3 regions of the Cyclobacterium sediminis genome follow, and region 3 is predicted to be linked to each of the others. Evidence: riboswitches for the same ligand, from Rfam matches in the RefSeq annotation. Region 3 holds a riboswitch; each other region holds the start of a gene.
The links. Region 3 has a riboswitch for S-adenosylmethionine ahead of ACYVHJ_RS17370 (trans-sulfuration enzyme family protein). Riboswitches for the same ligand answer to the same signal wherever they lie in the genome.

Region 1 (6,830 bases), on a different contig from region 3:
ATTCTAGACTTTAATAAAATAGATTCCGGAAAACTGATTTTAGAGCGAGTACCTTTTGAGCCCAAGAATTTAATCAATAGGATTATTCATTCTTACAGTTACCAAACCCGAGACAAGGCTTTGGAAATTATTTATGAGCCTGACTTTTCTATTCCCAACACCCTTATTGGGGATCCCGTGCGAATTGCTCAGATTTTGAATAACCTGATTAGTAATGCGATTAAGTTTACAGACAAGGGATTTATTAAAATAATATTAGAACTGGTAGAAAAGGAAGAAGATCATGTAAACTTACGGTTTACAGTAAAAGATTCGGGAATAGGGGTTGCCCCAAGTAAGGTAGATAGTATTTTTGATGCTTTTACCCAGGCAAGTTCAGATACCACCAGGAAATATGGAGGTACGGGTTTAGGTCTGGCTATAGTGAAAAAGCTTACCAAATTATTTGGTACAGACATTCATCTGGAGTCCAAGTTGGGTGAAGGGTCCACTTTTTGGTTTGAAATAAGGTTTCAAGTGCAGGAAGAGTCCATGCGCAAGTCCAAAACAAAGGAAGTGGTAAAAGACGATCACCTTGGAGACAAAAGAATACTGGTGGCTGAAGACAACCTTGTAAACCAAGTTTTATTAAGAAAATACCTATCCAAATGGGGTGTGGGAGAAATAAAATTTGCTGATAATGGAAAGATAGCCTTGGATTGCTTTATCAAAAACGATTTCGATTTGGTACTACTCGATCTGCAAATGCCCGAAATGGATGGTTTTGAAGTGGCAAAAATTATTCGTAAACTTGATCTGGTTGAGAAAAGAAATGTTCCCATTATAGCCCTCACAGCCGCCTCTTTACTGGAAGTGAAGGATGAGCTTGAAGCTTCAGGTATGGACGATTACGTTTCCAAACCATTTACTCCTGAGAATTTATACGGCAAAATAATTAATTATCTCTGATATCATATAGATTTTTATGGTTAAACGGTAACAAGATTCCCCAGCTAAAATTATATCTTTGCATCTTTAATTAGACCTATGAGATGGATTTTATACATACCCCTTTGGTTGGGGATAGCCTTTAATCTACATGCCCAAGGCGATGTTTCTGAACGGTCTACCATTTATGTATTGGCCGGTACCTCGGGAGCAAATATCAGAGAATTCAACGAGATGCTTGCTGACAAAGGCATTTCAAACCTGAGAGGAGGATATACCACCCTGGGAGTAGGTTATCAATACAGATTGTCTGATTTTATATTGGGGTTTGAACTCTATCAAAATACCGGTGCAAATTCCTATTACAGAGATTATGTTATAGACAATAGGAGTACCCGGTTTTACATGAACGTTGGCTATGCGCTTACCCAGGAAAGTAACTTCCATCTTATCCATTATATGTCTTTAGGTGCAGGGTATGTAAATTTTGAAATGCTAAAAGATCAGAGAAATGTTGAAGATTTTAGCGCATTTTTACAGCAACCTGCACAGGGTTTTATTTTGAGGGAACGTAACATCCAAAAGGGTACGCAAAATTTTGGCGGCTTTTTAACTGAAATAGGTTTCCAGTTTGGATATGATTTTAGCCTTCCCGGGCTTGAAGAAACGGTTGGGATTTTGGGAAAGTTTGGCTATTCCTTTAGCCCTTTTGAAGGGGCTTGGGGAATGAACAACGTCACATTCGATAACCTACAAAGCGGAGCCTTTTTTCGGTTGGGCGCAGGTTTGTCAATGCCTGACAAAAACCTGTTTTTTCCTGATGCAGGAATTGGTGCCCATTTTTTTTATGGCTATAACTTTACAAAGCCCGACATGCTAAATGATTACTTGGCCAACAATGGCTTGATGCCTTTTAAAGACCAGCCAAATAATTTTGGCATGAAGATCATTGGAGGAAATCGAAGATGGTTGTATTCATTTGATGTTTTCAATATAGCCAATTCCGGAAGAGCCAGTGAAAATCAAGACCACACCTTAAACAGTGTGAGGTTATACGGTAACTATGGCTATCAGCTTTATAAAATGAGAAACCTTGAGCTTGGGGTGTTGGCAGGCTTGGGATATGGCAATGTACGATATACTCTTTCTAAGGATAACAAGCCGGATTTTCCTGCTTTATTTGAAGAACCGGATTACGATGGCTACTTGAAAAGCAGTGGCTTAATGGCAAAAACCGAGGTGATGGTGGCTTACGCCATCCCGGTCTTTAAAAAGATGTTTAGGGTGGTTTCCTCGGCCCATGCAGGATACGAACAGCCATTGAATAAGTACAAATTTGGGGATTTGAATATGAGCAGTTATATGGCCGGACCCTATTTTCAAATTGGTCTTGGAATTAGGCCCTAAAGGTTCCATCCTCCTGCTTGAGATTTTAAGTTTGATGGGAGGGAAGTACATTATATTTGAGCAGTTTATATTAAAGAATAGTAGGAGTACATCCAAAATTTATTTGTTTCAAAAAGTCATGAGGCAAATTTGATTTCAGAAATTATAGTTATTGATTTCTCCTATTTGTTCAATTTATCTGGTTGGATGCATTTGTTAAACCCTATATCTCTATAGGTTATTAAAGATTTTCACAAAAAAAAGAACTTATTTACTGAATTCATGTTACTTTTGAATCGCTTATCGAGAAAGACTGAGGGTAGGGCCCTATGATGTCTTAGCAACCTGAGTTGACAAGGTGCTAATTCCCGTTCCGGAAATGCCGGATAAAGATGAGCCGCAAAAGTTAGAAATATGCTCTAGTTTTACATCGGTTCATGCTCGTATAAGCTTTTTTATTTTAATATACGATTCACATGGCAAACAGAACCAACTTATTACTTCAACAATTACAAAAGCGCATTTTGATATTGGATGGTGCTATGGGTACCATGATTCAAAGGTATGGGCTTAAGGAGGAGGATTTTAGAAATCAAGAGCTTGCCACTGTCAAAAAATCATTAAAAGGTAACAATGACTTGCTATCTTTGACACGGCCGGACATCATCAAAGCTATACATAAGGCCTATTTTGAAGCGGGTGCAGACATTGTTGAAACCAATACTTTTAGCAGTACCACCATTGCCCAAGAAGACTATGGACTTGCTGAACTGGCTTATCAACTCAATTTTGAGTCTGCCAAGATCGCCCGAGAGGTGGCAGACGAATTCTCTGCCAACGAACCCGACAAACCAAGATTTGTCGCTGGAGCGATTGGGCCAACCAACAGAACTGCCTCCCTTTCTCCGGATGTAAATGACCCGGGATTTCGAGCTGTAAGCTTTGACCAATTGGTAAGTGCATACGCTGAGCAGGTAGAAGGCCTATTGGATGGAGGTGTAGACACTTTATTGGTAGAAACAGTATTTGATACCTTAAACGCTAAAGCAGCTATCTTTGCCATTCAGGAAGTTTATGAAAAGCGAGGATTACCTTTGGAACCTTCCGAAGGAGGCATTCCCATAATGGTCTCGGGAACCATCACTGATGCTTCGGGAAGAACCCTCTCAGGACAAACCACCGAGGCATTCTTAATATCTATCGCTCATGTTCCTTTACTAAGTGTAGGCTTAAATTGTGCTTTGGGCGCAGCAGAGCTTAGACCCTATCTAAAGGTCTTGTCAGACAAATCACCTTTCCATGTAAGTGTTTACCCCAATGCAGGTCTTCCCAATGAGTTTGGAGAATACGATCAGGGTCCGGAAGAAATGGATAAAGAAGTAAACCTGTTTTTAAAAGAAGGCTGGGTCAATATAGTAGGCGGTTGTTGCGGAACAACCCCGGAACATATTGCTGCTTTGGCAGCTTCTGCGAGTAAATACCCACCCAGAAATCAGCACGTTTTAACGGAAGAAGATTAATTTAATGAGTAAACCTACTAAAATATCCACCTTGCAATTATCAGGGTTAGAGCCACTGATTTTTAATGAATCCTTAAATTTTGTGAATATTGGTGAGCGTACCAATGTCACAGGCTCTAAGAAGTTTGCAAGATTAGTATTGAATGACAACTATGATGAAGCCCTGGAAGTAGCTTTGGACCAAGTGCGAGGAGGGGCACAAATTCTGGATGTCTGCATGGATGAGGCCATGCTTGATGGAGAAGCAGCCATGGTTAAATTCCTGAATCTGGTGGCATCCGAACCCGAAATAAGCAGGATACCCGTGATGGTCGACAGTTCCAAATGGAAAATTATTTTGGCTGGACTTAAATGTATTCAAGGCAAAGGAATTGTCAACTCCATCAGTCTGAAAAATGGGGAGGAAGAATTTTTGTTTCAAGCCAAAACCATTAAAAAGTTTGGTGCGGCTGTGGTAGTCATGGCCTTTGATGAAAAAGGGCAAGCAGACACCTACCAAAGACGTATCGATATTTGTAAAAGATCCTACGACTTGCTCACGGATAAAATAAACTTTAATCCACAAGACATTATTTTCGACCCAAATATATTTCCGGTGGCCACCGGAATGGACGAACATAAAAACAATGCAGTGGACTTTTTCAAAGCCACCAAATGGATCAAAGAAAACCTTCCCGGAGCAAAAGTTAGTGGAGGGGTTAGTAATGTCTCTTTCTCTTTTAGGGGCAATAATCCGGTAAGAGAAGCCATGCATGCAGTATTCTTGTATCATGCCATACAGCATGGCATGGATATGGGTATCGTCAATCCTTCCATGTTGGAGATATATGACGACATCCCCAAAGACCTGCTAGAAAGAGTGGAGGATGTAATGTGGAACAAACGTGAAGATGCAACGGAGCGATTACTGGATTTTGCAGACTCCGTAAAATCCCAGGGAAAGAAAGGCAAAGCAGATGAAGCCTGGAGAAGCCTGCCCGTAGAGAAGAGAATTCAACATGCCCTGGTCAAAGGAGTATTGGATTATATCATCGAGGATACAGAGGAGGCGAGACTGCAATTAATAGATGCCTTGAAGGTAATTGAGGGCCCACTGATGGATGGGATGAATGTTGTTGGAGATCTTTTTGGGGAAGGAAAAATGTTTTTGCCTCAGGTAGTGAAAAGTGCCCGGGTAATGAAAAAAGCGGTGGCCTACCTCGAGCCCTTTATGCCCCTACCGGGCACCAACGAGACTACAGGAGAGCAAGAAGACAATGTGAAGCGAATTTTACTGGCAACGGTAAAAGGAGATGTGCATGACATTGGTAAAAACATAGTAGGAGTGGTATTGGCCTGTAATTCTTACAAGATCATAGACTTGGGGGTGATGGTTGAAACGGAACGAATTATTCAGGAAGCTTTGGACAATGATGCCCATATAATCGGCCTGAGTGGCTTGATTACCCCTTCCTTGGATGAAATGGTCAACGTGGCATCAGAAATGGAAAGAAGAGGTTTGGATATTCCATTGCTGATAGGTGGAGCAACTACTTCCAGGATTCACACTGCCGTGAAGATCGATCCGGTTTACAGTGGCATCGTTGTCCATGTGGCAGATGCTTCCAAGTCAGTTCCTGTGGCAGGGGAGGCCATCAGCAAAGAAACCAAAGACGCCTATAAACAGGAAATCAAAGCCACCTACCAAAAGTTAAGGGAAGTTCATGCAGCCAAGCAGGAGGTGAAGCAGATGGCTACCTATAATGAAGCCAAAGCCAATCCGGTGGCCATAGAGTGGGGCAATTATACTCCGGTAAAACCAAAAAAACTGGGGGTGACGGTGCTGAAGAATATGGACCTTTCCATTATTAGAAATTATATTGACTGGACACCCTTTTTCAGTACCTGGATGCTTTCAGGTAGGTTTCCAAAGATTTTGAAAGACCCGGTAGTCGGGGCAGAGGCACTCAAATTATACAATGATGCCAACAAGATGTTAGACCGCATTGTGAACGAAGGCTGGTTGACAGCCAATGCAGTTTTTGGTTTGTTTCCGGTACAAAGATCTGGTGATGATTTGGTGGTTGATCCTGCTTATACTGAGGGAAAACCGTATTCTTTCCACTTTCTAAGGCAACAGGGTAAAAAAGGTAGGGGGATTCCCAACCGTTCTTTGGCCGATTATATTCACCCGGACAGTACCGATTATATGGGTGGATTTGCAGTGACTGCGGGCCTAAATATAGAAGGAAAGCTCAAGGAGTTTCAAGAACAGGGGGATGATTACAATGACATCATGTTAAAAGCCATGGCCGACCGCTTGGCAGAAGCAGCTGCGGAATACCTTCACCTGTTGGTGAGAAAAGAATATTGGGGTTATGCACCGGATGAGTCCTTAGAAAATGAAGAGTTAATCAAGGAAAATTATACAGGGATCCGACCTGCACCGGGGTACCCTGCATGTCCGGAACATTCAGAAAAAAGAACCCTCTTTGATTTATTGGAAGTGGAAAAAAATGCTGAGATGAAACTTACCGACAGCTTTGCCATGTACCCAACTTCTTCAGTGAGTGGTTATTACTTCGGTCATCCAGAAAGCAGGTATTTTGGTCTGGGGAAAATTAGTAAAGACCAGGTAGCAGATTATGCCCGAAGAAAAGGTGTGTCTACCGCTCAGGCTGAAAAATGGCTTTCACCTAATTTGGCCTATACGCCCAAATTGACTTCGGAACCTCGATAGGAAGACATACAAACCATTGGGCCAGGTAGGCCCATGAGTACAGGTAATATTATTGGCAATAAATTTAAGCTTTTTAAGTACCAACCTTAAAGAGCATTTAATACAAAATCATGAAAGTCACCGAATACTTAAAAAACGCAGATAAAACACTTTTTTCATTTGAGATTCTTCCTCCATTAAAAGGACAGAGTTTAACCAACCTGCTCGATGGTATAACCCCCCTTATGGAGTTTAACCCACCTTTTATAGATGTGACCTATCACAGGGAGGAATACATG
Region 2 (6,830 bases), on a different contig from region 3:
CTTCCTTCCTTAGTAAAATCTATCATGGTGCAAATATACCTTTAAAAATTGGCATGGACCGAAATTCAAATGCCGCCTTAACCTTCAAATCTCTTCTTTTTTTAACGTTTTCAAAGCGGATGCATAGGCTTCTGGATCATTTACATTTTGGAATTCCCGTACATCCGGTGCCTGCAAAATTTCCACTTCTGAATTGATCAAAACTTTCCTTGGGCAACTGTATCCCTGACTCAAATACCTTAATAATACCGGGTAAGCCCTAGGCTCCCATATGGTAATTAGGGGTTCAGGGAACTTGCCATCTGAATCCAAAAATACTGTAGCTAATTTTGAAGGGTTTCTGTTTTTCAGCAGGAAGGCAATGGTTTCTTCGGTTAAAAAGGGTAAATCACATGCTACTGAAAGCCATGCCCCATCCGGATTGCCCATAAATGCAGACAAAATCCCTCCCATAGGCCCCAAACCTTCAATTTTGTCTTTGATGGTCAAATATTTTTCCTGAAGCCTTTCATGTTGTACTTCATTACAAGACAAGAATACTTTCTTACAATGTTTTTGCAACAAGTCGCTTACATGGTCTTTTTGGCTTTTGTCATGGTAAGTCAAGCCGGATTTATCTCTGTTCATCCGACTGCTTTTGCCACCTATCAATACCAAACCGTTTACTTCGGCACGATTTGCGTCTGTAAATTCTTTTATAAAAGACACGATTTTATCCACTTCAGCAATGTTAACCACTGGTAATTGTTCCCAATCATGGATATGTTCCTTTATATATTCCGGAATAATTGATTGCCCCTCTTGCAAAACCAGTAAGCGAACACGGGTGATTTTGCTAAGCTTTTTTTCCATTGGTTTTTTAGGATCAATCACCAATACCTGATCTTTGGCTTTAAAATGATTGGCATTGATTAAAACCAATTCTTGGTTATTTAGCCATTCACGTTGTTCAAAAACCGATACCTGTTCTTGTTTTCTATCTAACCTCTTGAATACGATCTTATCCCTAAGCTCTACCGCATCTGGAAACTGCATCAAGCTTTCTTTATCTCCCTTACCGGCAATCAACGCATCCCCTTCTTTGTGGTCAGCATCAACATAGGCTATTTTATAAGTTGAAGCCAATTGTTCGATTGCCATATGAGCTAATTTTTGGATGTTCCCGCAAGAAGTTCCTAAGAAGCCCAATTCAATTCGGCCATAATCCCCCATATCAGGCTTGGCCAAATGTACATGTTTTTGGTGTTTATCTTTTGAAGTCACTTTTACCTCCAGTTTTTTCTTCCAGTTTCAGTTCCTTAATTAAAATATCATGAGAAAAACCTTTGCACATATCATAGATGGTCAAAGCCGCTACAGAAGCGCCTGTCATGGCCTCCATTTCTACCCCGGTTTTCCCTGTGACCCGTGTACTGCAAGTAATTAAAATCTCCTCCTCCCCTATGGCCTCAATGGATACCTTACAATCATCCATGCCTAATGGATGGCAAAGCGGAATAAGTTCAGCTGTTTTTTTTGCTCCCATTGTGCCTGCAATTATCGCCGTTTGAAAAACCGGACCTTTCTTAGTTATCAATTCTGATTCATTATTAAGCGAACGCATGATTTCTTTTCCAAGTACCACCCTGCAGGAAGCTTTGGCAAAGCGCCGGGTAATTTTTTTTTCTCCTACATCCACCATCGCAGGATTTCCGGTAGTTTTGTCCAGGTGGGTAAAGTCTTTCTTTGTCATTTTAATAAATTAAAAATTATATAGAACGCAAATCTTCTATTACTTCACGGATGTATTCAATGGCAAATGCTACATCAGCCGCAGTAGTAAACCGGCCTAGTGAAAGACGTAAGGTGGCCATGGCCGAGCTTTGGTCCAAACCCATGGCGGTCAACACGTGAGAGGGTTTATCAGAGATGCTACTACAAGCAGCCCCGGAACTTACCGCCAATTTTTTATTTACCCTTATCAGCAAGGATTTGCCTGAGACCTGATTGAAAGAAACATTGCATACATGAGGAAGTCGATGGCTTCCTCCGTTTAGTTGGCAACCCTGAATTTGTAGTAAACCATTCTCTAATCCTTTCCTTAAATTAAAAAGCCTGCGGCTTTCCTCCTGCAAATCTTCTAGGCAGCGCTCAGCGGCTTTACCTAATCCTACAATTCCGGGCACATTTAGGGTTCCACTCCTACGGCCTCTTTCATGGCCGCCGCCCGTTATCTGGGCTTTTAATTTAATTTTAGGTAGCCCTTTCCTTATAAATAATGCTCCTACACCTTTTGGTGCATACATTTTATGACCTGAAAGTGCCAATCCATCCACTCCCAAACCCCTAACATCAACAGGGACCTTTCCAACGGTTTGTACTGCATCCGTTAAAAAGAGCGCCCCATGAGCTTTCGTTAGCGCTGCCATTTCTTTGATAGGGTGTAACTTTCCTGTTTCATTATTGGCCATCATGGCAACCACCATCAAGGTATTTTCTCTAAAACTTGACTTTAATTGGTCTAGAGAGATTTCCCCCTCAGCCCCTACAGGTAAACAGGTCAATTCAAATCCCTGGTCTGCCAAACTTTCCATCGTATCAAGTACAGCCTTGTGTTCTGTGGCGATGGTAATCAGGTGATTTTTTCCGGGGTCCGCCATCTGAGCCATGCCCTTTATTCCAAGGTTTAATGCTTCAGTGGCTCCACTCGTAAATATGATTTCATTTGCCTCTGCTCCAATTAATGTTGCCACTTGCTCTCTGGCAGTTTCCACGGCCTCTTCTGCCAACCAGCCATAAGGATGGTGGGTACTTGACGCATTGCCAAAAGTAGAGGTAAAGTAGGGTACTATGGCCTCTACCACCTCCGGAAAGCAAGGTGTGCTTGCATTGTAATCAAAATAAATGGGTAAATCCATCTACGAGGCTTTAATATACAGACTATTGTGCCAATTCTTCTGCCATTTTAATGGCTTGATAAGCATTTACAATCCCACCGGTTTGGCTCAAATCTCCAAAACCCACCAATTCTTCTTTTCCCGGTTGATGTACTTTGTCATCACCAACCTTATAAACAGAGCTTGTAAGAATTTTACGTACTTCTTTTGGTTTGAGGTCCGGATAGTAAGCAAGCAAAAGAGCTGCTACACCGGCCACTGTTGGGGCTGCCATGCTTGTACCACTATTGTTTTCATAACCTGAATCAGGAATGGTAGAATAAATATCTACCCCCGGTGCAAATAAGTCTACTCCTTCTTTACTAAAATTTGAAAAATCCGCTGCAAGATTTTCATCCTCTCTAGGTCCTGAAGCCCCTACTTCTATCCAAGCATCAGACACTCCTCTTTTGGCAAACCACCTGTTAGGGAAGTTATTTCCAGGAGTGACTTCCTTTGAGCTATTTCCTGCTGCGTGAATCAATAATACACCTTTCCTCTCTGCGTACTTGACTGCCTTGTCCACATATTTTTTACCGGGAGAATAAGATTTACCAAAGCTCATATTAATGACGTTTGCACCATTGTCTACCGCATATCTAATAGAGTTGGCAATATCCTTATCCCTTTCATCTCCATTCGGCACCGCCCTTATAGCCATGATCAATACATGGTCTGCTATCCCCTCAATTCCTAAATCATTTCCTCTGTTGGCTGCAATGATACCGGCAACATGAGTTCCATGGGAAGGATCAGGACCTGTTGGGTCATTGTTTCCATAATACTTTTCCTTGTAGTTATCCGGGTCATCCCCAACAATTCCTCTAGGATCAAAGTCTGTATTGTAAGCATACTTAGCCTGCACTTCAAAATGCTTGACGGCTTTACCCAATTCTGCAAGGATGGTATTAATACTTGCGTCTTCAAGCCTTATCATGCCAAACATTTGATTAAGCATGTCAATGGCCGCAGTAATTTTTTCATCATCTGACTCAAAATTTGCCAAGTCCTCAAGACTAAAATCTGTTACTTCAAATTCTTCCTTCACCAAATCTGCCATGTTTGAGAAACCTTCCATCATGTTATTGTACATGTTGTAATTTGATGCTGCTTTATCTTTGGCCTCTTCAAAGTTTTTACTGACTTTTTCCCAATATTCAAACTCATCCCTGTTCTTTCGCTTCACATCTTCCTTATCCAAGTCTCCGTAAATGGCCTTTAACCTTACGTATTCTCTAGTCAATTCATGAGAATCATTGTCTACCTGCGAACCATCGGCTCCTCCAATAAAATTCCAGCCATGTACATCATCTACATAGCCGTTATTATCATCATCAATACCATTTCCGGCAATTTCATCCTCATTGATCCATATTTTACCCTGAAGATCTTCATGATCTATGTCGATTCCGGAATCAATAACCGCTACCACGATTGTAGTTTTTGGAGATTTCCCCTGTAGTAATTTTTCATAGGCTTTTTCTGTACCGGTACCCATAATCCCATCATCTATAGGATCCAGTAAAAACCAGTTATCAGGCGTTTTAAGGCTATCTTTTAAATAGACCTCACCTGAAAATGCATAAATAGACCCATAACCACTGAGAAAAATTCCCAGTAAAAATGCACAAAAACACGTTTTGAAATTTCTTTCCATAGAATTTGAAATGTATATATAAATTTAAAAGGCATGCTTTACGATCACCCGCTCTAAAAACCAAGAATGTAAGGTACCAAAGATTAAGTTTGTTACAAATTTCAAAAACTTTTACGGTAAGATTATCCTTTTGTTGGTTTATTTTGAAGCTGGACATTAAAACCTGCCCATTTACTTGACAATACATGCAACGAAATAAACCTAGAACCGTTTGTTAAAAAACTTTAAAACAAGTCAGATAACAGAGTTAAAATTATTATCAACTTCTTATTATTTATTTGAATAAATGGAAGGAAGCATTTCCAACACATTGAGTCATTTGATAAATTGTTTTTCTTTTAAATAATAGTACGGTAGTAAAAGCACTGCTAATTCACTGATTATTTGACTTGTTTGCATTTAAAAAGAAAAAATCATTGACAACTATTGGAAAATTTGACAATGTGGCTTTATTTTGTACAATCCTTTTACTTTTTCTGAAGTAGTTAGGATTTATATAGAAGAGGCAAGAGACAGGCTCGTTGACCCTCTGGCAACCTGGAAAATCCAAGGTGCCAATTCCTGCCAGATGAAATTGGTTACATCTGGGAATATAAATTCAAAACTTATATATGAGCTCCATACACCATTCAATAAAGGATAGAAACCCCAGAAGCTTTCAACAGACATTTTATTTCTATTTTAATAGAAATACTAATCGGCACAATGGTGTTTGGTGTATACTGGCATTTCTTCATGATAAACTTAATCAGAATTGATAACAAACCTAAAACATAAAAAACATGTCTAAAAATTATCGTTTCGAAACATTGCAAGTCCACGGTGGACAAGAAGCAGACCCATCTACCAATTCTAGAGCTGTTCCTATTTATCAAACCACCTCTTATGTATTCAATTCTGCAGAACATGGTGCCAATTTATTTGCCTTAAAAGAATTTGGAAACATCTATACCAGGATAATGAACCCAACCTCAGATGTATTTGAGAAAAGGGTGGCAGCATTAGAAGGTGGTGTTGCAGCAGTGGCTACAGCTTCTGGCCAAGCCGCACAATTTTTAGCTTTAAACAACTTCCTAAGCGTAGGCGATAACTTTGTTACCTCTCCATTTCTTTATGGCGGATCTTACAATCAATTTAAGGTTTCTTTTAAAAGAATAGGTATTGAAGCCAGATTTGCTAAATCCGACAAGGCAGATGATCTGGCTGCAGAAATCAATGATAAAACCAAAGCCATCTATGTGGAGACAATTGGAAACCCTGAATTCAACGTTCCGGATTTTGAAGCAATTGCTGCATTGGCTAAAAAACATGATATTCCTTTAGTAGTTGACAATACCTTTGGTGCCGGAGGATATCTATGTCAGCCCATCAAGCATGGTGCTAATATTGTAACCTCTTCTGCAACCAAATGGATAGGTGGCCATGGTACTTCTATTGGTGGCATAATCGTAGATGGAGGAAATTACAATTGGGGTAATGGTAAATTTCCACAATTCTCTGAACCTTCTGAAGGATACCATGGACTTAATTTCTGGGAAACTTTTGGCGATAATAATCCCTTAGGCATGCCAAATATTGCCTTCGCTATCCGAGTAAGGGTAGAAGGTCTAAGAGATTTTGGTCCTGCCATCAGTCCATTCAACTCTTTCCAACTGCTTCAGGGATTAGAAACCCTTTCTCTTCGTGTTCAAAGAACTGTAGATAATGCCTTGGAATTGGCGAAATGGTTGGAAGCACACCCTAAAGTGAAATCAGTTAATTACCCGGGCTTAACTAATAGCCCTTATCACGAAACGGCGAAAAAATACCTTACGAATGGATTTGGGGGAGTCTTAAGCTTTGAAATTGTAGGGGAAAAAGAAACAGCTTCCAATTTTATTAATAATCTGGAATTAATCTCACATGTGGCCAATGTAGGTGATGCCAAAACTTTGATCATTCAACCTTCAGCCACTACTCATCAGCAACTTTCTGATGACGCCCAATTAGCCGCCGGGGTAACGCCAACATTGTTAAGACTTTCTTCAGGTATAGAACACATTGAAGATGTGAAAGCCGACCTATCGGCCGCTTTCGACAAAATTTAAAATTATTAAAATGAACCTTCAATCGCCGCATTTGACTATTGAAATGACCCAGGAGATTTTCTATTGCCAGGAAGCATTACTTTTGGAGTCCGGAGAATCAATTCCGGAGTTTCAATTGAGTTTTACGACCCAAGGCCAATTAAACGCAAACAAAGACAATGTTATTTGGGT
Region 3 (6,830 bases):
AGCACTTTTATGACTCCTGACCCTCTTTTGCAACAATTTGAAAACAATCTCTCGCAATCTGCAAACATTGGATTGAACATTCCTGTTTTTTCCAATTTCCGAAACAAAGCAAGTTTGCAAAGAGCAAGAGTACAGAAAAGATTGAGTGAAATTCAGGAAATAGAAGCTAAAAATCTTTTGAGACAGGATATTGAATCTGCCTATACATCAGCTTATGCAGCAGAACAATCTTATAAAAGCTCATTAATAAGAGTGGAAGCATTGGGCGAGTCTTTTAGGATGGCCAAGCAGCGATTTGAAGTGGGTGCTATCAATGCTGTTGACTTTCAGGTTGCACAAAACAATTTATTCAATGCAGAAGCAGATCTGGTTACGGCAAAATATCAATATGTGTTTAGTGTTAAAGTTTTGGATTTTTATTTAGGAAATCCCCTTACCCTCTAATAGATCAAAATAATGGCAAAGAAAAAATCTAATAAGATAATATACATATTACTAGGAGTATTGGCATTCTTGGTAATAGGAATGATAGTAGGAAAACAAGCTGGTTGGGTAGGAGGAGAGAAGCCTTTAGAAGTTCAGATCGGTAAGGCTGGCAAAAAAGACATTGTGGAGAAAGTGAGTGCATCCGGAATAGTACAACCCGAAACAGAGGTGAAAATGAGTCCTGATGTTGCCGGTGAAATTATTGAATTGAATGTCAATGAAGGAGACTCAGTGAAATTGGGCGATTTATTGGTCAAAATCAGGCCTGACAATTTTATCTCTGCATTAGATCGAGCTCAAGCCAATTTAAACCAGCAAATGGCCAATTTAGCACAGTCAAAAGCTAGCTTGAAACGCTCTGAAGCACAATTCAACCAATCTAAGTTGAATTATGAGCGGAATTTAACTCTTTATGAAGACAAGGTGATTTCAGATGCTGATTTTGAACAAATCAAAGCAGAGTTTCTTACAGCTGAGAATGATCTTGAGGCAGCCAAGCAGTCTGTCATCGCTTCGGAATTTATAGTCAAAAGTGCCAAAGCTTCAGTAGATGAAGCAGGAGAAAATTTAAGATTAACGAATGTTTACTCCCCCACTGATGGGATTGTCTCCAACTTGTTGGTTGAAAAGGGAGAGCGTGTGGTAGGAACTGCCCAAATGGCCGGTACGGAGATGCTTCGCATTGCGGATTTATCTAAAATGGAAGTAAGAGTAAACGTTAATGAAAACGACATTGTGAGAATCAGTATGAATGATACCACCCTGATAGAAGTGGATTCCTACGCTTCTACAGGTAAGAAATTTACAGGGGTAGTAACTGCCATTGCCAATTCAGCCAACGAAAAAGTAAGCACGGATGCCGTTACCGAGTTTGAAGTTAGGATTCGAATTTTAAACGATTCTTATAAAGATTTGGTCTCAAACGAAAACCCTTTCCCGTTCCGTCCGGGAATGACGGCCAGTGTTGAGATCATAACAGACAAAAAAGTAGGGGTATTGGCCATTCCTCTTGCTGCCGTTACTGTAAGGGCAGGGCAGACCATAGAAGAAGGTGAAGGCAAAGGCAATATGAAAGAGTTGGTGTTCTTGAAAAACGGGGATAAAGCTCAGATACAAGAAGTAAAAACCGGTATTTCTGATTTTGAAAACATTGAGATTTTAGAAGGACTTGTAGAAGACCAGGAAGTAATCACCGGGCCATATTATGTTGTTAGCACCCAATTGGAAAATGAAAAAGAGGTGAAAATTTCAGAAGCTGCAGGTGATGGGAAAGAATAATTGATATAATAAATCCTTGACAAATGGCATGATTACAAACACCAACATTTGTAATCATGCCATTTTTTTATTTAGACTGTTCTAAAGCCCTCTCAATGTCCAAGATAATGTCATCTACATGTTCCAAACCTACAGATAACCTTACCAGCCCATTCAATATTCCTACATTTGCCCTTTCTTCCTCCGAAAGCTTGCTATGAGTAGTAGAAGCGGGATGTGTAATGATACTGCGGGTGTCTCCTAGATTTGCAGTAACAGATATCATTTGCAACTGGTCAATAAACTTTTTTGCTCGGTTTAACCCTCCCTTTAAAGTCAGGGTGATAATGCCTCCACCATGTTTCATTTGTTTTTTTGCTAAATGAAACTGAGGATGAGAAGCCAAGAATGGATATTTCACTACTTCCACCTCTTTGTTTCCTTCAAAATACTGAGCAATTTTCAAGGCATTTTCGCAATGCCTGTCCATTCTCACTGCCAAAGTCTCCATGCTTTTGGCTAAAATCCATGCATTGAATGGGGACAATGATGGTCCTGTATGGCGCATAAAAAATTGAACCTCATCGATCAATTCCTTCTTGCCTAAAATAAGTCCCCCCAAGACCCTTCCTTGTCCATCTATAAATTTGGTGGCGCTATGGGTGACTATATGTGCTCCCCATTTTGCAGGTTGTTGCAAATAAGGGGTAGCAAAACAATTGTCTACCACTAATACCAAATTATGCGCATTGGCAAAATTGGCTATGTATTCCAAGTCTATTATCTCTAAGCCCGGGTTAGATGGAGTCTCTATAAACAACATTCTGGTGTTGGGTTGTACCAGTTCTTCCCACCTGTCGATAGCTGAAATGTCTCCATAGGTATGTGAAATGCCCCATTTTGGAAATACGCGTGTTAGCAGTTGATGCGTGGAACCAAACAATGATCTTGAAGCCAATACATGGTCACCTTGTCTTAGTAAAGAAGCCATGCTTCCAAACATTGCAGCCATCCCTGAGGCAGTGGTAATGCCACTTTCAGTGCCTTCTGCGGCACAGACTTTTTCTATCAAGTCACTGGTGTTGGGGTTGGCATACCTTGAATAAATATTTCCCTCAATTTCGTCTGCAAACATTTGTCTGGCTTGTTCTGCTGAGTCAAAAACAAAACTAGAACTTAGGTACAGAGGTGCGGAATGTTCTCTCTGATCTGAGGAGGATTTAGCAATCCTTACAGCTTGGGTTTCAAAATTTTTATAATTCATAAAAGAAAATTGTCTAAAGGTGGGTACATGGATTTTTACCCTTCTCCAGTAAAATTGAAGAACAGCAAAATAAGTCGAGAAAAGTAATGGTGGAGATTGTGTGTAATGTCATATAGTCTAATTTATCGTTCCCTATATTGGGCAGGTATTGGCACCTTTCCTTGGTTTGGAAGGTTGCCAGAGGTTCACAGAGCCTGATCTCTCGCCTCTTCTTTATAAATCAGTTTCCTGAATTTACTGCAAAGAAAACAAGGGTAATTCGATTTTCCAAATTCCCTCCCGTTTTTATAGGGGTTAACTTTTTAGCTTAGGCTTGTTCTTTGGGCCTAAGTTTTACCTGTGGTAAAAAATAATCCCCTTTCCGATGAATCCTCTGGTAATTCAATGGAAAGGGAAAATAAATTTCAATGTATACACACCTGAATAAGTCAGCTATTCCAGTATTACATTTATATGAAAAGCTTATTTATAAATATTTTTCAATGGTTTTAGCCCATATAGCATAACCTTTTTCATTCATGTGAAGGTTGTCTTTAATAAAGATATCATCCATAGGCTCTTTGTCTTTGTTAAGCATAGGCTTCCATAAATCAGCATATTTCATGTATTTTTCACTCTTTGTGAATTTTTTTAGCTTTTTATTCAGCTCCAGGTACTGATCCGCAAGCTTCCATCGAGCAACACTTGGTTTAGGACTTATGATAATGATTTCTGTATCAGGCAAGGCTTCGTGTATTTTGCTTGTAATCAGATTAAATGTCATTAAAATTTCTTCAACGGACTTTCCTGATGAAATGTCATTGTCTCCTTCATAAATAAAAACCTTAGAAGGTTTATATTCCAGTATAAGTTCATCTATATAGTATAGCAAATCACTAGCCTGAGAACCACCAAAACCTCCATTGATCACATTGTGTTGCGGAAAGTCTTCTTGCAGGCTTTTCCACATTCTTATGGTAGAACTACCCGTAAAAACGATACCATTCAAATTTTCTTGAATAGGATTATCCTGGTGGATCTTCTCCACCTGTCCTTTAAATCTAGTAGGGTCTTGGGCGAAAACTGTTGTAGAAATAAAAAGTAAAACTGCTAAGAAAGCGAAATTATTATTTTTCATATTGGATTATAGATTTTATTGTCTAAAATACTTGAATTATGTGGATTTTAAAATCATTTTATTATTTGATTGTCACGATACCGGACAAACAAAGCGGACAGTTTTTTATTCTGCTCCATCAATAGCTATAATTTATCTGCAAGACTACAAATAACTTGTGGAAAAAAGCTTATATTTTATAGATTAATGTGCTGTAAATTAGGATGTTATAAGTTGTGTCTCAATTTTATCGACATTTCAAATAAAATCATGTTTTTTGGCAGTCTACTTGAATAGTATTTCTGGTAAAAAACCACACAAGCACTCTTCTCTATGAATAAAATAGAACGCTTCCTAATATTTTGCTCTGGGGCATACCTTCCATTGGTTAAGCGCTGCCCGGGATCTATTCATCAATTTATTGGTATAGGAGGAACAGTCTTGTTTACTGCTGTGTTTGCAGGCTTGTCTGTAGGTTATGCTTTATTTACTGTTTTCGATAGTATATGGCCTGTTTTGGCGGTTGGAATTTTGTGGATGTTGATGATTTTTAATCTGGATAGGTACATAGTTTCCACCCTCAAAAAGCGGGAAAAATTCAGTCTGGAATTTAAACAAGCTATCCCTAGATTAATATTGGCAATACTGATAGCCTTGGTAATTGCCAAACCTTTGGAGTTGAAGATATTTGAAAAAGAGATCAACCGGGAATTAGATCGGCAACGTTTGGAAACAATACAAGAAAGTAAGAATCAAATTAAAGCCGGTTACCCTGAAATTCAACAACTGCAAGGTCAAATTGATGGATTAAATGCTGAAATTAAAAGTAAGGAGAACTACAGAAACGAGAAACAGCTTGAATATGACAATGAACGATTTGGTGTAAAGACGGATGGAACCACCGGCAGAGCCGGTATTGGCATTAATGCTGAAAAAAAGGAAGAACAATTGGATCAGGCCCAGCAGGACTTGTTGCAAACTCAAGCTTTAAACAGAGAGAAAATTCAAGCGATTCTGTTGGAAATAGATCAACTTAATGATCAAATGAAATTAGAATTGGACCATCAAATGCTTTCAGTGGTATCCAATAATGGGCTGGCTGCACGTATACATGCCTTAGATAGCCTTACCAATGCAAACAATGCTGTTTATTGGGCTAACTTAATGATAATGCTTCTGTTTGTCATGATAGAAATGGCCCCTATTCTTGTGAAACTGCTGGCGAAAAGAGGAGCTTATGACCACTTGCTTGATACTCATGAGGCGGGGGTTATTTTGTATGCGGATGAACAATGGCATAAAAAGAAAAGTCAAAGCGATTTGAGAAAAGATGTATTTGATGAAATTGAACCAGAAAGGAAAGTTGCTCAGAAAAATTTTGATTTGGGACTGCTGCAAGGGAAATGAAGCCCTGAATTACCAATAGTTCAAATGTTTAACTTATACGTAAAATGCTCATTTTATTTGGGTAGCTTATTTAATTTAGTGTAATTTTCATCAAATTTCAATTTATACCCAAATCTTAACGTAATGAGATCTTTCACCCTATTCCTTTTAGGTTGCCTTTTTATTTTGAATTTTTCATGTAAACCAAAAGAAGCGGAACAGTTGAGTGCCAAGGAAGCTTCATCCCCACCGAATATTGTTTTTGTTTTAGCCGATCAATGGCGGGCGCAGTCTGTGGGATTTCTTGGGAATAAGGATGTTATTACGCCTAACTTGGATAGTTTAGCCAATGAAAGCACTGTTTTTCATAATGCTGTTACAGTGATGGCTGTATGTGCACCTTGGCGAGGGAGTTTTATTTCAGGTCAGTATCCATTGACCCATGGAGTTTTTTACAATGACAAACCTTTTCCAACAGAAGCCGCCACGATTGCAAAGATTTATAAAGAAGCAGGCTACCAGACAGGCTATATTGGCAAATGGCATTTAAATGGTCATGCGAGAGGGGAGGAACCTTTTAGTGCTAGAAATAAACCTGTTCCTAAAGAAAGAAGGCAGGGGTTTGATTATTGGAAAGTGAGAGAAGTAACCCACAATTATAACAACTCCTATTATTTTGATGAAGAAAATCAAAAGCATTTCTGGGAAGGGTATGATGCTTTTTCTCAAACTGACAGTGCCATCAGTTATATTAATAAAAATAAAGACAACCCTTTTTTATTGGTATTGTCTTGGGGGCCTCCTCATGACCCTTACCATACTGCCCCGCAAGCATACAGGGAAATGTATGAGCCTTCAGCATTAAGTGTAAGGCCAAATGTCCCTGAAGAATTTCAAGATAGTGCAAGGAATGTATTGGCCAACTATTATGCCCATTGTACAGCCTTAGATCAGGCTGTAGGGGATTTGTTAAAAGCCATTGATCAAGCTGGTATTGCTGACAATACGATTTTTGTTTTCACTTCTGAACATGGCGATATGATCATGTCTAAAGGAATGTTGAAGAAACAAAGGCCTTGGGATGAATCCATAAAAGTCCCAATGCTCCTTAGGTATCCTGAAAAATTAGGCAAAGGCACTAAAGCGGTTTATGACCCCATTAATACACCGGACCTATTACCTACCTTATTGGGATTAAGTGATTTGGAAATACCCGGATCCATCGAAGGGACCGACTTTTCAAGTAAATTGATTGCAGGTGAAGAATTAGGGAATGAGGCAGCACTAATCATGCTTCCGGTTCCATTTCATGAATGGAAATTTTTAAATGGGGGTAGAGAA

Region 1: it holds a riboswitch for S-adenosylmethionine, as region 3 does, so the genes downstream of both, ACYVHJ_RS01000 (homocysteine S-methyltransferase family protein) here and ACYVHJ_RS17370 (trans-sulfuration enzyme family protein) in region 3, are expected to answer to the same signal.
Region 2: it holds a riboswitch for S-adenosylmethionine, as region 3 does, so the genes downstream of both, ACYVHJ_RS22595 (O-acetylhomoserine aminocarboxypropyltransferase/cysteine synthase family protein) here and ACYVHJ_RS17370 (trans-sulfuration enzyme family protein) in region 3, are expected to answer to the same signal.

The regions. Positions count from the first base shown of each region.
Region 1 is NZ_BAAGVC010000002.1:93,244-100,073, forward strand. It holds gene ACYVHJ_RS00990 (PAS domain S-box protein) at 1-948, shown strand, start outside; gene ACYVHJ_RS00995 (hypothetical protein) at 1,027-2,334, shown strand; SAM riboswitch class I at 2,611-2,712, shown strand; gene ACYVHJ_RS01000 (homocysteine S-methyltransferase family protein) at 2,790-3,833, shown strand; gene metH (methionine synthase) at 3,838-6,552, shown strand; gene metF (methylenetetrahydrofolate reductase [NAD(P)H]) at 6,663-6,830, shown strand, end outside.
Region 2 is NZ_BAAGVC010000044.1:110,786-117,615, reverse strand. It holds gene ACYVHJ_RS22620 (THUMP domain-containing class I SAM-dependent RNA methyltransferase) at 1-26, opposite strand, end outside; gene ACYVHJ_RS22615 (NTP transferase domain-containing protein) at 85-1,263, opposite strand; gene moaC (cyclic pyranopterin monophosphate synthase) at 1,247-1,732, opposite strand; gene ACYVHJ_RS22605 (cysteine desulfurase family protein) at 1,749-2,897, opposite strand; gene ACYVHJ_RS22600 (S8 family peptidase) at 2,920-4,572, opposite strand; SAM riboswitch class I at 5,062-5,171, shown strand; gene ACYVHJ_RS22595 (O-acetylhomoserine aminocarboxypropyltransferase/cysteine synthase family protein) at 5,355-6,659, shown strand; gene ACYVHJ_RS22590 (homoserine O-acetyltransferase family protein) at 6,670-6,830, shown strand, end outside.
Region 3 is NZ_BAAGVC010000021.1:18,985-25,814, reverse strand. It holds gene ACYVHJ_RS17380 (TolC family protein) at 1-444, shown strand, start outside; gene ACYVHJ_RS17375 (efflux RND transporter periplasmic adaptor subunit) at 457-1,764, shown strand; gene ACYVHJ_RS17370 (trans-sulfuration enzyme family protein) at 1,832-3,007, opposite strand; SAM riboswitch class I at 3,127-3,229, opposite strand; gene ACYVHJ_RS17365 (SGNH/GDSL hydrolase family protein) at 3,474-4,124, opposite strand; gene ACYVHJ_RS17360 (DUF4407 domain-containing protein) at 4,437-5,510, shown strand; gene ACYVHJ_RS17355 (sulfatase family protein) at 5,634-6,830, shown strand, end outside.